DNA from 3 places in the Paenibacillus swuensis genome. Region 3 is predicted to be linked to each of the others. Evidence: a T-box and tRNA genes for the amino acid it is inferred to sense, from the RefSeq annotation. Region 3 holds a T-box; the other regions hold tRNA genes.
What was found. A T-box is a leader RNA that pairs with one kind of tRNA and senses whether it is charged. The one in region 3 lies ahead of tyrS (tyrosine--tRNA ligase), so its partner is inferred to be a tRNA-Tyr.
Positions count from the first base shown of each region.

Region 1 (5,269 bases), 1.6 Mb from region 3:
AAAGTTCCAAGCTCAGCTCAAACTCATCAGCGGTTAATGGACGTATGTGCATAATGCTGCCTCCTTTAGGATGTTGGTTTCATTATGACACAGCCCTCTGCATTTTCAACAGAAAGCTTGATTAAGCCCATTTTATCCAGAAACCCTCACGCTTGATTGCTCTAGTGAATATACTGCCATTACATCTAACTCACTTATTTTTAGGAGGGCGGGACCTCGATGGTGCAGAAAAGGTTCAAATGGCAATTTGAGATGGCCTACATTGTAGGCGTTGGGCTCGGATTAGTGGCGCATCTGTTGGAAAAACTATAAGTTCTCACCGCACCTTCCGGATGGATAGGTGCCTTTTGTCATATATGTACATAGGCACAAAAAAACCATCAGAACGTTCTGATGGTTTCTTTCATCTTACTAGTAGTGCCGGTGAAGGGACTCGAACCCCCACGGTTTCCCTCACGATTTTGAGTCGCGCGCGTCTGCCATTCCGCCACACCGGCTAATCATGTAAAGATGGCGCGCCCTAAGAGATTCGAACTCCTGGCCTTTTGATTCGTAGTCAAACGCTCTATCCAGCTGAGCTAAGGGCGCAAATGTTGCTGCTTGGTAATAATGGTGCCGAAGACCAGACTTGAACTGGTACGGTGGTCACCCACCGCAGGATTTTAAGTCCTGTGCGTCTGCCGATTCCGCCACTCCGGCGAGTGTTGTGGAGGCGCCACCCAGACTCGAACTGGGGGTAAAGCTTTTGCAGAGCTCTGCCTTACCACTTGGCTATGGCGCCATGAATTAGATGGAGCGGAAGACGGGAATCGAACCCGCGACCCTCGCCTTGGCAAGGCGATGCTCTACCGCTGAGCCACTTCCGCAAGTAATATAATGGCTGGGGATCAAGGATTCGAACCTTGGAATGACGGAGTCAAAGTCCGTTGCCTTACCGCTTGGCTAATCCCCAACAAACTTGCTGTTTAATTTAAAAGTTAGGTAAAGATATTATGGGGCGATCGATGGGACTTGAACCCACGAATGCCAGAGCCACAGACTGGTGCGTTAACCCCTTCGCCACGACCGCCACATAAGTTTAAGTTGGCAGGGGCAGCAGGAATCGAACCCACACCAAAGGTTTTGGAGACCTTTGTTCTACCTTTAAACTATGCCCCTATATGGTGGAGGATGATGGATTCGAACCACCGAACTCGTCAGAGAGCAGATTTACAGTCTGCCGTGTTTAGCCACTTCACTAATCCTCCAAGTTAAAGCTGGTGCCGTCGAGAGGACTTGAACCCCCAACCTACTGATTACAAGTCAGTTGCTCTACCAGTTGAGCTACAACGGCATATGATATTGTATCCGAGTGATTCTAAATTTAACCGAACCGCTAGATTGTAAGTGGTGGCTCGGGACGGAATCGAACCGCCGACACGAGGATTTTCAGTCCTCTGCTCTACCGACTGAGCTACCGAGCCTTACAAGTAATAAAGATTAAATGGCGGAGCCGACGGGATTCGAACCCGCGGTCTCCTGCGTGACAGGCAGGCATGTTAGGCCTCTACACCACGGCTCCACACTATGTTGCATGTTCATCTCATAAATAGAGACTATTGCGGGGGCAGGATTTGAACCTGCGGCCTTCGGGTTATGAGCCCGACGAGCTACCGAGCTGCTCCACCCCGCGTCATTAAATATAAGGTATATATGGTGGAGGCTGAGGGGATCGAACCCCCGACCCTCTGCTTGTAAGGCAGATGCTCTCCCAGCTGAGCTAAGCCTCCATAAAAACAAGGACAAGTAGTATCTTAACATATACTTTACACTAAGTACAAGTCATAATTTCTTACAGAAAAGTTAAACTGTAGAAAGAATGGTGACCCGTAGGGGATTCGAACCCCTGTTACCTCCGTGAAAGGGAGGTGTCTTAACCCCTTGACCAACGGGCCGTACTACAGCATATGAGGTAAAGCTACGGAGAGAAAGGGATGCTCTCCACTACGTTTCGAGAATGCGATGTGGTCCTTACGAAGCTTATGCTTCACCGAACCCCGCGGGTCTCGAATCCCATACATATGAGGTAAAGCTACGGAGAGAAAGGGATTCGAACCCTTGAGACGCTTGTGGCGCCTACACGATTTCCAATCGTGCTCCTTCGACCAAACTCGGACACCTCTCCAAATGGCTCCCCGAACAGGACTCGAACCTGTGACAACTCGATTAACAGTCGAGTGCTCTACCAACTGAGCTATCAGGGAATATCAAGGTTTGCACCCTGAAAACTGAATGTGAATGAATGAGAGCTTTGCTTGCAAAGCTAGCTTCGTAAGCATGCTCAACGCGTTAACCTGTTAATTCAGGTAATTGGATAAGCCCTCGACCGATTAGTATTCGTCAGCTCCATGCATTGCTGCACTTCCACCCCGAACCTATCAACCTCGTCGTCTTCAAGGGGTCTTACTGATTGGGAAATCTCATCTTGAGGGGGGCTTCGCGCTTAGATGCTTTCAGCGCTTATCCCGTCCGTACATAGCTACCCAGCGATGCCTCTGGCGAGACAACTGGTACACCAGCGGTACGTCCATCCCGGTCCTCTCGTACTAAGGACAGCTCCTCTCAAATTTCCTGCGCCCACGACAGATAGGGACCGAACTGTCTCACGACGTTCTGAACCCAGCTCGCGTACCGCTTTAATGGGCGAACAGCCCAACCCTTGGGACCTACTTCAGCCCCAGGATGCGATGAGCCGACATCGAGGTGCCAAACCTCCCCGTCGATGTGGACTCTTGGGGGAGATAAGCCTGTTATCCCCAGGGTAGCTTTTATCCGTTGAGCGATGGCCCTTCCATGCGGTACCACCGGATCACTAAGCCCGACTTTCGTCCCTGCTCGACCTGTATGTCTCGCAGTCAAGCTCCCTTATGCCTTTGCACTCTTCGAATGATTTCCAACCATTCTGAGGGAACCTTGGGGCGCCTCCGTTACTCTTTAGGAGGCGACCGCCCCAGTCAAACTGCCCACCTGACACTGTCCCTCACCCGGTTTCACGGGCGCAGGTTAGAACTCCGATACGATCAGGGTGGTATCCCAACGGCGCCTCCGGCGAAGCTTGCGCTCCGCCTTCTCAGGCTCCCACCTATCCTGTACAGATCGTACCAAAGTCCAATATCAAGCTGCAGTAAAGCTCCATGGGGTCTTTCCGTCTTGTCGCGGGTAACCTGCATCTTCACAGGTATTAAAATTTCACCGGATCTCTCGTTGAGACAGCGCCCAAGTCGTTACGCCATTCGTGCGGGTCAGAATTTACCTGACAAGGAATTTCGCTACCTTAGGACCGTTATAGTTACGGCCGCCGTTTACTGGGGCTTCGGTTCACAGCTTCGGATTGCTCCTAACCGCTCCCCTTAACCTTCCAGCACCGGGCAGGCGTCAGCCCGTATACTTCGCCTTACGGCTTCGCACAGACCTGTGTTTTTGCTAAACAGTCGCTTGGGCCTTTTCACTGCGGCCCCCTCGGGCTATTCACCCTACCGAGGCACCCCTTCTCCCGAAGTTACGGGGTCATTTTGCCGAGTTCCTTAACGAGAGTTCTTCCGCGCGCCTTAGAATACTCTTCTCGCCTACCTGTGTCGGTTTGCGGTACGGGCACCATCACCTGGCTAGAGGCTTTTCTCGGCAGCCAGAGTACATGTTCTTCGCTACTTATATTTCGCTCCCCATCACAGCCCAGCCTTACGATGTGCGGATTTACCTACACATCAGCCTCACTGCTTGGACAGGCTATTCCATCAGCCTGCAACGTTCCCCTTCTGCGTCACCCCATTGCTCATAACGGCTTACGGTGGTACAGGAATATCAACCTGTTGTCCTTCGACTACGCCTTTCGGCCTCGCCTTAGGTCCCGACTAACCCTGAGCGGACGAGCCTTCCTCAGGAATCCTTAGGCTTTCGGCGGACAAGATTCTCACTTGTCTTTTCGTTACTTATACCGGCATTCTCACTTGTATGCTGTCCAGCGCTCCTTACGGTACACCTTCAACCCACATACAACGCTCCCCTACCACTGATCTTACGATCAATCCATAGCTTCGGTGGCGTGTTTAGCCCCGTTACATTTTCGGCGCAGAGTCACTCGACCAGTGAGCTATTACGCACTCTTTAAATGGTGGCTGCTTCTAAGCCAACATCCTGGTTGTCTGTGCAACTCCACATCCTTTCCCACTTAACACACACTTGGGGACCTTAGCTGATGGTCTGGGCTGTTTCCCTCTTGACGATGGATCTTAGCACTCACCGTCTGACTCCTGGCTATAAGTCTATGGCATTCGGAGTTTGACTGAGCTTGGTAACCCTTGGCGGGCCCCGCACCCAATCAGTGCTCTACCTCCACGACTCTAGAATCCAAGGCTAGCCCTAAAGCTATTTCGGGGAGAACCAGCTATCTCCGAGTTCGATTGGAATTTCTCCGCTACCCCCACCTCATCCCCGCATTTTTCAACATGCGTGGGTTCGGGCCTCCAGTGAGTGTTACCTCACCTTCACCCTGGACAGGGGTAGATCACTCGGTTTCGGGTCTACACCCACGTACTTAGTCGCCCTATTCAGACTCGCTTTCGCTGCGGCTACGGCTTCTCACCTTAACCTTGCACGTGAACGTAACTCGCCGGTTCATTCTACAAAAGGCACGCCATCACCCATAGATCGGGCTCTGACTTTTTGTAAGCACACGGTTTCAGGTTCTATTTCACTCCGCTTCCGCGGTCCTTTTCACCTTTCCCTCACGGTACTGCTTCACTATCGGTCGCTAGGAAGTATTTAGCCTTACCAGATGGTCCTGGCGGATTCATACGGGGTTTCACGTGTCCCGCACTACTCGGGATCCGTCTCGGAGAGAATGGACTTTCAGGTACAGGGCTGTTACCTGCTATGGCGGGCCTTTCCAGACCTCTTCGCTTAACCCATTCCTTTGTAACTCCATGTGAGACGTCCCACAACCCCGGTAAGCAAGCTTACCGGTTTAGGCTCCTCCGCGTTCGCTCGCCGCTACTGACGGAATCACTATTGTTTTCTCTTCCTCAGGGTACTTAGATGTTTCAGTTCCCCTGGTATGCCTCTTCTTAACCTATGAATTCAGTTAAGAGTGACTGTACATTACTACAGCCGGGTTTCCCCATTCGGACATCCCCGGATCAAAGCCTGCTTACGGCTCCCCGAGGCATTTCGTCGTTCGCCACGTCCTTCTTCGGCTCCTAGCGCCTAGGCATCCTCCGTGTGCTCTTAGTAG
Region 1 is NZ_CP011388.1:132,014-137,282, forward strand. Features, by position in the region: gene SY83_RS00720 (GNAT family N-acetyltransferase) at 1-52, opposite strand, end outside; tRNA gene SY83_RS00725 (tRNA-Leu) at 419-497, opposite strand; tRNA gene SY83_RS00730 (tRNA-Arg) at 512-588, opposite strand; tRNA gene SY83_RS00735 (tRNA-Leu) at 611-699, opposite strand; tRNA gene SY83_RS00740 (tRNA-Cys) at 708-781, opposite strand; tRNA gene SY83_RS00745 (tRNA-Gly) at 792-866, opposite strand; tRNA gene SY83_RS00750 (tRNA-Gln) at 878-952, opposite strand; tRNA gene SY83_RS00755 (tRNA-His) at 994-1,069, opposite strand; tRNA gene SY83_RS00760 (tRNA-Trp) at 1,085-1,158, opposite strand; tRNA gene SY83_RS00765 (tRNA-Tyr) at 1,162-1,247, opposite strand; tRNA gene SY83_RS00770 (tRNA-Thr) at 1,258-1,333, opposite strand; tRNA gene SY83_RS00775 (tRNA-Phe) at 1,388-1,463, opposite strand; tRNA gene SY83_RS00780 (tRNA-Asp) at 1,485-1,561, opposite strand; tRNA gene SY83_RS00785 (tRNA-Met) at 1,599-1,672, opposite strand; tRNA gene SY83_RS00790 (tRNA-Val) at 1,694-1,769, opposite strand; tRNA gene SY83_RS00795 (tRNA-Glu) at 1,860-1,934, opposite strand; tRNA gene SY83_RS00800 (tRNA-Ser) at 2,075-2,164, opposite strand; tRNA gene SY83_RS00805 (tRNA-Asn) at 2,168-2,243, opposite strand; rRNA gene SY83_RS00810 (23S ribosomal RNA) at 2,350-5,269, opposite strand, start outside.
Region 1: it has a tRNA-Tyr gene. The T-box ahead of tyrS (tyrosine--tRNA ligase) is inferred to sense a tRNA for this amino acid. The anticodon was not compared.

Region 2 (5,269 bases), 1.6 Mb from region 3:
TTACTTCGCATTCTCGAAACGTAGTGGAGAGCATCCCTTTCTCTCCGTAGCTTTACCTCATATGCATGGGATTCGAGACCCGAGGGGTTCGGTGAAGCATAAGCTTCGTAAGGATTACTTCGCATTCTCGAAACGTAGTGGAGAGCATCCCTTTCTCTCCGTAGTAAGGCCCGTTGGTCAAGGGGTTAAGACACCTCCCTTTCACGGAGGTAACAGGGGTTCGAATCCCCTACGGGTCACCATCACATATTTCGGAGGCTTAGCTCAGCTGGGAGAGCATCTGCCTTACAAGCAGAGGGTCGGGGGTTCGATCCCCTCAGCCTCCACCATATATACTTTATATTTAATGACGCGGGGTGGAGCAGCTCGGTAGCTCGTCGGGCTCATAACCCGAAGGCCGCAGGTTCAAATCCTGCCCCCGCAATTCAACCCCGCAAAGTGAAGATAAGCTCTGTAGCTTATTCTGATTACTTTGCGGGGACCCCAATCAGGGGATGAAGACTTTTCAGTGTGGAGCCGTGGTGTAGAGGCCTAACATGCCTGCCTGTCACGCAGGAGACCGCGGGTTCGAATCCCGTCGGCTCCGCCATTTTTTTTGCCCAAAATTAAATTGTACCTTGCCGTTGTAGCTCAACTGGTAGAGCAACTGACTTGTAATCAGTAGGTTGGGGGTTCAAGTCCTCTCGACGGCACCAGCTTTAACTTGGAGGATTAGTGAAGTGGCTAAACACGGCAGACTGTAAATCTGCTCTCTGACGAGTTCGGTGGTTCGAATCCATCATCCTCCACCATTTTCTATGATGGGGATTAGCCAAGCGGTAAGGCAACGGACTTTGACTCCGTCATTCCAAGGTTCGAATCCTTGATCCCCAGCCATTTCTCTCTTATGAGAGCCATTAGCTCAGCTGGTAGAGCACCTGACTTTTAATCAGGGTGTCGTAGGTTCGAATCCTACATGGCTCACCATTTACCTTTAACCAGGTAAACCTATAACTTGCCTGTATTACTATGCGCGTGTGGCGGAATTGGCAGACGCACTAGACTTAGGATCTAGCGCCTATGGCGTGGGGGTTCAAGTCCCTCCACGCGCATAAAAGCTTCCCGGGTAATATGAAGATATGCTCTGTAGCATATGCTTGTTATTTCCTGGCAAGTCCCTTTTTTCTTGCGGAAGTGGCTCAGCGGTAGAGCATCGCCTTGCCAAGGCGAGGGTCGCGGGTTCGATTCCCGTCTTCCGCTCCATATATGCGCCCTTAGCTCAGCTGGATAGAGCGTTTGACTACGAATCAAAAGGCCAGGAGTTCGAATCTCTTAGGGCGCGCCATTTATATTTATACTCTCGGGATGTAGCTCAGCTTGGTAGAGCACCTGGTTTGGGACCAGGGGGTCGCATGTTCAAATCGTGTCATCCCGACCATTTCAATGCGGGTGTAGTTCAATGGTAGAACTTTAGCCTTCCAAGCTAATAGCGTGGGTTCGATTCCCATCACCCGCTCCATACATATGTCCCAGTAGCTCAGCCGGATAGAGCATACGCCTTCTAAGCGTACGGTCGGGGGTTCGAATCCCTCCTGGGACGTAAAAATGATTAGACGCAGAAATGCGTCTTTTTTTATGTCCACGTAGATACGAATTCCCGACAAGGGGGACGTCTTAGCGCATTCGGCAAGAGCACAGCCCGGCCGCAGCGGAGTCGCGAGCACCATAGGACGGGATTACCGTCCTGATGCAGCATCGCATCCCTCCTAGGACGGCATTACGCTTCTACGATAATATCCGTGTGACCAGTCCATAAACGACCTTTGCACCTTTAGGGATATGAATATGTTCTTTGTCGCATCAAATGTGAGAGTCCATCGTGGAATGATTGACGATTCGTGATATAATACTATTGATATGGACGAACATTCAGACAATGAATATACATCTCTGAGATAGAAAGTAGGCGTTGCCCATGGCAGTGGACTCTAAAGCCAAGAAACCGGAATGGCTGAAAATTAAATTAACGACTGGTGATAACTATAAAGAAATTAAAGAAATGATGCGCTCGAAGACGTTGCACACCGTTTGCGAAGAAGCAAAGTGTCCGAATATTTATGAATGCTGGGCGAACCGTACCGCAACGTTTATGATTTTGGGGGATATTTGTACGCGCGCCTGCCGTTTCTGCGCCGTGAAAACTGGACTCCCCACAGAACTTGACTTACAAGAGCCGGAGCGTGTAGCGGAAGCAGCGGCGCAGATGAATTTACAGCACGCGGTTATTACTTCTGTAGCAAGAGACGATTTGAAAGACGGCGGGGCTTCTATATTCGCCGCTACGGTGAAAGCAGTGCGTGAACGCTTGCCGCTGTGCAGTGTCGAGGTGTTGATTCCGGATTTCATGGGTGAGGAATCTTCCCTGAGAATCGTAATGGACGCTAAACCCGATATCCTCAACCATAACATTGAAACAGTGGAACGCATGTCCAACCGAGTTCGCGCTAAAGCCAAATATAAACGTTCCCTTCAACTGCTTCAACGTGCCAAAGCTATGAATCCCAATATTCCTACTAAGTCCAGTATCATGCTGGGTGTCGGCGAGGAATGGAACGAAATTATTCAAGCAATGGAAGACTTAAGGGCCGTAGACTGCAACATCATGACAATCGGCCAATATTTGCAACCGACCAAGCAACATCTGGATGTTGTGAGATTCTATCCACCTGAAGAATTTGCCGTGCTGAAAGAAGAAGGTATGAAACGCGGGTTCAGCCATGTGGAATCAGGACCCTTTGTCCGCAGCTCCTATCACGCGCATGAGCAAGTGCAGTCCGCGCAACAACACCAATAATATAAAGCAATGTAACGCGGATAAAGGGGGAAACAGGCTTTGATTCAGTTGACCGAGAAAACGTACGAAATCATACAAGAGTATAAGAACGGTTGGAATGCCGAAGCATTCCGTGAACGATACAGCGAGGTTCTTGAACGTTATGATTACATTATGGGAGACTGGGGCTACAGCCAGCTTCGGTTAAGAGGCTTCTTCCGTGAAGAAAATCCCAAGGCAACCCGCGAAAGCTCGGTAGCGTGTCTTCAGGATTACCTTAATGAGTATTGTAATTTTGGGTGCGCGTATTTTGTATTGGAGAAAATTACGGAATCGAACTTTGCTGCCGGCGATAAAGCGAAATGGATTGTTGTGGATGAAAGCAAACCGGCAGAACGGCATACACCGAAGGCGCCGGAACCGAAAGGGGAAGCACAGCAGGATTCCGTTTCCGAAGGCAAAGGAGCACAAGACGGAAAGTCGCCCCGATCGGAAGGCAGATCGCAGGATAACCGGAGAAATCAAGGGCGTTATCAAGATCGCAATGCCGGAGGCCGTGCCTCAGCCACAGATGGCAAACCGGATAAACGAAGAGGCGAGTTGAAGCCTGACCGCAAGCAACACCAGGATCGTCCTCAGGAAGGCCGTCCTCAGGGTTTCAAAGGCCAGGGAGGCAAATCCAAGGGACAAGGCGGGAATCAAGCCTCAGGACCCAAGGTAAGCGTATCAGGAGGTGTTCAGACTGCACATGTGAGTGCAGCAGGTAACCAACGGACACCAGGTTCCTCCAACGGAGGAAACAGCGCAGCGTCCCAACCCCGCAGAGATGGTTCTTCGGGCAAGGGACGAGGTCATGCGAATGCCGGCGGCGGAAATCCCAATGCCAAATCAGCGAATACGGGAAACGGAAACGCCGGCCAAGGAAATATCCGAAACCTCCCTCAGCAGAACCATCAATCACCGATTAACACCAAGGGACCGGTCAACTCAGGTTCCGGAGAAAACCAATAAAAGACCGTTCGCCCCATAGAAACAAACCCGGCCAGATCTGAGCAATTGCTTAGATCTGGCCGGTTTTTTATGTTTATCACATGGGAAAGTAGTATTTTTCAGTCCACGTATACTGAATCGCACATCCTGAGAGGCCTCGATACAGATTATTCTATTCCATCGGTTCGTTACCGATAAACGCAGCACGGACGCGATTCCAGAACGGAAACGGACGATATCGGGCGAAGCTGACTTTTAATTCAGAAACTTGACTTCGAATAGACAGAATATCGTCCCGCTGAATGTTCATGTGATCCACAGACAGCTGCAGCTTCTGATCTTCACGGGGGAAAATATCACAAATATGATGCTTGGGTAATATCATGGAAGAGCCCAGTGTACGGTATACCCGATTGTTAATCGAGGCGATTTCCGCAATTTGCAGAGCTTCAATCGAAGGATGCAGCAAGGCGCCTTGCAAGCTCTTGTTGTAAGCCGTACTTCCCGAGGGAGTGGAGATACATATGCCGTCCCCTCGGAACATTTCGAAATCCTCTAAATTCACATTAATTTTGGCCACTAGGGTTTTTCCGTCATCTCCCCGAATTGTGAATTCATTGAGAGCGTAAAAAACCTCTTTGCCCGCTTTCTTCGTAACTATCTCGATCTCGGCAATAGGATATTTAACAATCTTCATCTCCACATCGGGCGTTGTCATACGCTTCACCAATTCAGCAATCTCAGTGGCTTTCCAGTCAGCGTAAAAACCCAAGTGACCCGTGTGGACACCCACGAAAGAGACCTTGTCCAATAAGTGGATATGGGAATGAAAGGCATGAAGCATCGTACCGTCTCCGCCTATGGAAATCACGATGTCAGGAACGTGTTGATCCATAGTCATCCCGCCTTCCGCAGCAAGTCGATGGAAGGTTTCCGTGAGTTCCTGGGATAGCCGGTCGCCTCGGTTCAGAATCGTATACTTCAAACATGGTCCTCCTCTATGTCGTTTAACTTGAAGTGGTTAGTTAGCCGCCCGTTGCTGTTGCATACGCGTTAATTTGGGTTACAACCGATTCCGGAATATCTCTGAATTCAACCGCGATCCGATAAGAAGAACCGGTCTGGGAAGTGACCCGAATGACCTCGCCGGTAACCTCAAACACTTCTTCATATACAGGCAAGTGGAACCTCAGGCGCAACAATAGCGGGTGGAAAAGCTTGCTTGTGCACAAAAAAGAAAGCCCGCCGCCGCTAATATCAACCATCTGTCCCTGAAAGGAGGTTCCTTGAATTTGTTGTTGTTTACGTATGCCGATAATCTCACAACGCAGAGGCAGCTTGTCCGTCAGTGTAACACGAGGGAATTTCCGGTTCTGTGACGTATAAAGTTCCTCTGGCGCGGCAAGGTGAATGAGGCATCGTTCGGCATTGTACTCTTTGCCAAGCATATGTACGAATGAATAATAT
Region 2 is NZ_CP011388.1:67,452-72,720, reverse strand. Features, by position in the region: tRNA gene SY83_RS00440 (tRNA-Glu) at 168-242, shown strand; tRNA gene SY83_RS00435 (tRNA-Val) at 254-329, shown strand; tRNA gene SY83_RS00430 (tRNA-Met) at 351-424, shown strand; tRNA gene SY83_RS00425 (tRNA-Asp) at 513-589, shown strand; tRNA gene SY83_RS00420 (tRNA-Thr) at 620-695, shown strand; tRNA gene SY83_RS00415 (tRNA-Tyr) at 706-791, shown strand; tRNA gene SY83_RS00410 (tRNA-Gln) at 802-876, shown strand; tRNA gene SY83_RS00405 (tRNA-Lys) at 891-966, shown strand; tRNA gene SY83_RS00400 (tRNA-Leu) at 1,011-1,091, shown strand; tRNA gene SY83_RS00395 (tRNA-Gly) at 1,168-1,242, shown strand; tRNA gene SY83_RS00390 (tRNA-Arg) at 1,248-1,324, shown strand; tRNA gene SY83_RS00385 (tRNA-Pro) at 1,341-1,417, shown strand; tRNA gene SY83_RS00380 (tRNA-Gly) at 1,425-1,498, shown strand; tRNA gene SY83_RS00375 (tRNA-Arg) at 1,506-1,579, shown strand; gene lipA (lipoyl synthase) at 1,955-2,833, shown strand; gene SY83_RS00365 (YutD family protein) at 2,873-3,823, shown strand; gene SY83_RS00360 (NAD kinase) at 3,975-4,787, opposite strand; gene SY83_RS00355 (flagellar brake protein) at 4,828-5,269, opposite strand, start outside.
Region 2: it has a tRNA-Tyr gene. The T-box ahead of tyrS (tyrosine--tRNA ligase) is inferred to sense a tRNA for this amino acid. The anticodon was not compared.

Region 3 (5,269 bases):
CATTATATTTCTTGGTCGAATTGGAAGGAATGTGGAATCCCTTACTGTAATCTTTCAGAATGATTGGCGCGTCATCAAGGATGGATGCGGGTTGCACCGTACCTTTGTCCAGCGCAGGGAGGTAAGCGGCAATGGGTTTCATGGCCGAACCAGGCTGACGTTTCATCTGTGTCGCATAATTCATGTTCTCCAGGTCGTAATCACGGCCTTCAATCATGCTTAAGATGGCACCGTCATTATTATTAAGCATAATGGCGGCAATCTGTTCAACTCCCTTGGTTTCGGAGTCAGGAGAGAAATTATCGGGATTTCTGGCAATGTCCCGCATTCCTTTATACAGCGTTTTATCTATGGTTGTGTATACCTTATAACCGCCCCGAAGCAAATGGGCTCGTGCGTCTTCAAGCTCATCCCTGTATTCCGGCAAACTTAATTCAGGTAACGTCAGATTAGGATTCTGTACAAGCATTAATTGCTTCGCTGCTTGCCGCTCCGCTTCAAACATCAAATATGGGTAAGCCGCGTAAGCCTTCTGCGCGGATGGTGCGATGGATGCCTTAAGATTAAAGGCTAGCGCTTCTTGATATTCGGTCTCTGTGATCTTTCCGTCTTTGCGCATTTCGCTTAGAACAAGCTCCATTCGTTTAACGGCTCTGTCATAACCTTCAGCGTCGAATTCTCCTTTGCCTGTGAAGGCGGAATAAGCGCTGGGCAGTTGAGGAAGACCAACCAGATAGGCGCTTTGCGCCAGATGAAGCTTGCTCAGATCATCAACGTTAAAAATACCTTTGGCGGCTGCTTTAATTCCATACAAGTTGTATCCGCTCGACCCGTTCCCGAAAGGAACTTTGTTGAGATAAGCAACTAGAATATCTTGCTTGCCCATAAACCGTTCCATCCGAAGGGATAGGAGAATCTCTTTCAGCTTCCTGTCTTCGGTCTTGTCCAGACTTAAAAACACCCTGCGTGCCAATTGTTGTGTCAACGTGCTGCCGCCGGTCTGTTCGGCTTCATTAAGCAGCTTCTGCTTTACCGCACGAGTGGTACCTTTAACGCTAATTCCGGGGTGCAAGAAAAAATCCTTATCTTCAATTGAAGTTAACGCATCAATTAAGCGGGGAGGAATGTCCTTCCATTGGACAAGTCGCCGATCTTCCTCCGTGGTTAATTGACCTACAACCGTATCGTCATTGAAGTAAACAAAGCCTGTGATTGCATTTTCCTGCATCTTCGCCATCATTTCTTGTTTACTACGCACAGGATCGTCTTTAACGATGGCCGAAACATAGCCGTAGGCTGCTCCGCCCGCAGCCAAGACGCCGAGCAAGCCGAGGATGAATAACCACTTCATTGTGAGCAGCATCATAAGCCCCGTTGTGCGCCATCGGCTTCTTTTCTTTGGCGGATCGGATGCTTCGTTGCGGGTTTCGCTATCTTGGTGTGAACTGGACTCATTCGTAGGTAACATGGTCTATGGAATCCCCCTCTGTATCAGAAATAGTATATCATAAAGGAAAAAAGTAGCATAGAATCACAATCCTTCCTGATGCTGCATTGGTTGACTTGCAGGTTCAAACTATGTTATTTTTAACAAAACTAAACATCAGACTAAAGCTGTGATGGACTGCAGTAGAACAGTTAACCTCGTTGAAGAGAGCCGGTGGTGGGTGTGAACCGGTACAGGCACTGATTTGAATTACCGTCCGGAGCTGATGGGAGGAACAATGCTTTCATGTCTTTTTTAGTGGACATAGGCAGTCAGTAGTCCCAATCCGGAATTTTCCGTTAACAATAATGAAGCGGAGGCGAGCCTTAGGGCAGCCTCAATTAGGGTGGTACCGCGAGCAGAAGCCTTCTCGTCCCTTTGATGGGATGAAAGGTTTTTTTGTTTTTTTTTGAAATAATATGGATATGTAAATGTACAGGTAACGGAGGAATGGATATGAAGTGGGAACAACTTACAGATGAGCAAAAGCAAGAAGTGGAGCGTCAGTTGAGTATCATTCGGCGAGGTGTTGTGGAGATTGTACCTGAAGATGATCTCAAAACCAACGTCATGAAAGCCGTGGTGACAGGGGAGCCGATGAAAATTAAACTAGGTTTGGACCCGTCAGCTCCTGATATTCATGTCGGACATACGGTTGTGCTTCATAAGCTTCGCCAATTTCAAGAGCTTGGTCATCAAATTCAACTAATTATCGGCGATTTTACAGGGAGAATCGGTGACCCGACTGGAAAGTCCGAAACTCGCAAACAGCTTACCGAAGAAGATGTCATGCGTAATGCCGAAACTTATAAGAAACAGATTTTCAAAATTTTGGATCCGGAATTGACAAAAGTTTATTATAACTCGGAATGGCTCAGCCCGTTGAATTTTGCCGATGTGGTGGGGTTGAGCGCAAAGGTCACAGTCGCCCGGATGATGGAACGCGATGACTTTACGAAGCGGTTTACAACCGGGCAGCCCATTTCCATTCACGAATTCTTCTACCCGTTAATGCAAGGTTATGATTCCGTCGCGTTGAAGAGCGATGTGGAGTTAGGCGGTACGGATCAAAAGTTTAATTTACTGATGGGTCGTACGCTGCAAAAGGAATATGGGGTAGATCCGCAGGCCGCGATTACGCTGCCTCTGCTTGAGGGTTTGGACGGCGTGAATAAAATGAGCAAAAGTTTGGGTAATTACATCGGTATAGATGAAGAACCGAATCAAATTTACGGGAAATCGATGTCCATTCCGGACGAGTTAATGTTGAAGTACTACGAACTCGCGACCGATATTTCGAATGATGAGCTGCTTGCTCTTCGGGAGGGGATGGCGAAGGGCACGGCGCATCCAAGGGATCTCAAGATGAGGTTGGCTTATACCTTCGTTCGGATGTATCAGGGGCAAGAGGCAGCGGAACAGGCTGAGCTGCATTTCAAAACAGTGTTCCAGCAAAGAGCGTTACCTCAGGATATCGAAGCAGTGGAGCTGTCTTCCAAAGAACTTGAGGAAGGAAGCATAAAACTGGTCAAGTTGCTTGTTACCTTAGGACTCCAAGCGTCAAACGGAGAAGCAAAGCGCAGTATTACTCAAGGCGCTGTAAAGATTAACGAAGAGAAGAAGGACGATCCTAATGCGGATATCCTGCCCGCCGAAGGAGATGTCATTCAAGTAGGCAAGCGTAAATTTGTAAAAGTAAAGCTTGTGTAGTATAACCTTATTCACGTATAACCTTCACTAAAGAGCCCTTACAAACCCGTGTTTGTGAGGGCTCTTGTATGTTGCGCAATACAAATAAATAAAGCCTTCCGGAGAAATCCGGAAGGCTTTATCGAAGTTAAGATTAACGGCTGTAGAACTCGACGATTTGTTTCTCGTCAATTTCTTGCGGAAGTTCAGCGCGTTCTGGCAAACGAACGTATTTACCTTCAACTGCAGCTTCATTAAACTCAAGGTAGTTCGGAAGGAAGTTACGGTTAGCAATGGCTTCTTTAACAGAAGAAAGACCTTTGCTTCTTTCGCGAAGGGAAATCATGTCGCCTGTGGAAACCAGGTAAGAAGCGATATCCACTTTCTTGCCGTTAACCAGGATGTGACCGTGGGAAACCAGTTGACGAGCACCCGCGCGGGAGTTCGCGAAACCAAGACGGTAAACCAGGTTGTCCAGGCGGCTTTCCAGCATGATCATGAAGTTCTCGCCGGCGATACCTTGTACTTTTTGAGCTTTCGTGTACAGGTTGCGGAATTGCTTCTCGTTCAAGCCGTACATGTGACGCAGCTTTTGTTTCTCAGCAAGTTGCAGACCGTAGCCGCTAACTTTCTTGCGTTGTCCAGGACCGTGTTGGCCCGGAGGGAAAGGACGCTTTAATTCTTTGCCTGTTCCGCTAAGGGAGATGCCGAGGCGACGGCTTAATTTAAATTTAGGACCTGTATAACGTGACATGTATAGTTGACTCCTTCATCAATGTGTTGTTTTTGATAAATATGGGTTCCCCGTGCCAAGCTTTGTTTGCGCCGCCGATAGGCAGGTCCTGACAAGCATGTTCAGCCGCAGTCTTGTCAGCAACAAAGATTGTGAGGGTAACACATCAGGCGCCCGATACTCTCAACTACAAATTTTATAAGAAAACAAGGTGCTATGTCAAGTTTTAAGCCTAATCTTTTTTATATAAATGATGGGAACCGCCCTAAGACCTAAGACATGATCTTAAAGTACTATATTTTTTTCGTGAATAAGGATAAAAATAGTGCATGTCCCTATGAAAAATAGTATGATAGGAGTATATAGTAATTATTGGATGTTATTCGCGAGTTGCCGTTTCGATTACCGTTTTTCATACATATTGAACGGATATAAGGGGTTTATATGACTGGAAATCTCCGTGATACGCAGTTTGGTCCGCAACAATATACTAACGAATCCATAAGTAACCAGCGAAGTCTTGGACGGGATGCGGAGGTTGGAGTTTCCGCTGTATCGGATCATTCTTCAGAGCAAGCCGATCCGCTTTCGCGTGTCGAGGCGCTGAAGGGTGCTTTTTGGTCATGGACGGACAAGTTTGCTGTTTCGCATTCAGGAGATCAGATTTGGTTTATAACGAATCTCGAAGGTGAAATTCTGTCGGGCAGGTTATTTGGGCAGGGGTTGTTAACGGAACAATTGAATCCTTTGATTGCACAGGGGTTCTCGTGGAGTACACTAGGCAGATCTGCGGTTACGGATTGTTTAAAGACATACAGAACTGCTTCGTTAAATCCGAATGAGCACAGCTCTGACTTGTTGAAGGAATGTGACTCGTTAGCTGTACCTATCTTTAATGAAGACGGTACGCCTGACATTTTGCTCGGTTGGGTTGGGTTCACTACAGATCAATCAGGGCGTTTAAAGGAATTGACTCAAGCTGCTGCAGGAATCAGCATTACTGCGGATTTACAAACGGAGCTCGCCAGAAATCGCATATTGCTTAGAGATAAAGAACGACTAGAGCGGGAAGCTGGGCTTCAAGGGCGACTTCTGCAGATATCCAGGAAGATGCATACCAAGATTGATGTTGACGCCGTGCTGTCGGAATTAATCCTTACAATAGAGAAAGTCTACAATGCTTATATCGATATATTTTTGTCTCAGGATAATGAAAGTCATAACAGTCGCGTGAAACCATTGGTGTTTAATACGGAAATGGATATTTGTACCCGTGCATTCATGGAAGGCCAATTAATACACGAAGCCGGCATAGATAACCCTTCTCAAGAAATTGTGGCCGCTCCATTAATAGGTAAACA
Region 3 is NZ_CP011388.1:3,500,374-3,505,642, forward strand. Features, by position in the region: gene SY83_RS15450 (transglycosylase domain-containing protein) at 1-1,468, opposite strand, end outside; T-box leader at 1,608-1,867, shown strand; gene tyrS (tyrosine--tRNA ligase) at 1,943-3,196, shown strand; gene rpsD (30S ribosomal protein S4) at 3,330-3,929, opposite strand; gene SY83_RS15465 (sensor domain-containing diguanylate cyclase) at 4,353-5,269, shown strand, end outside.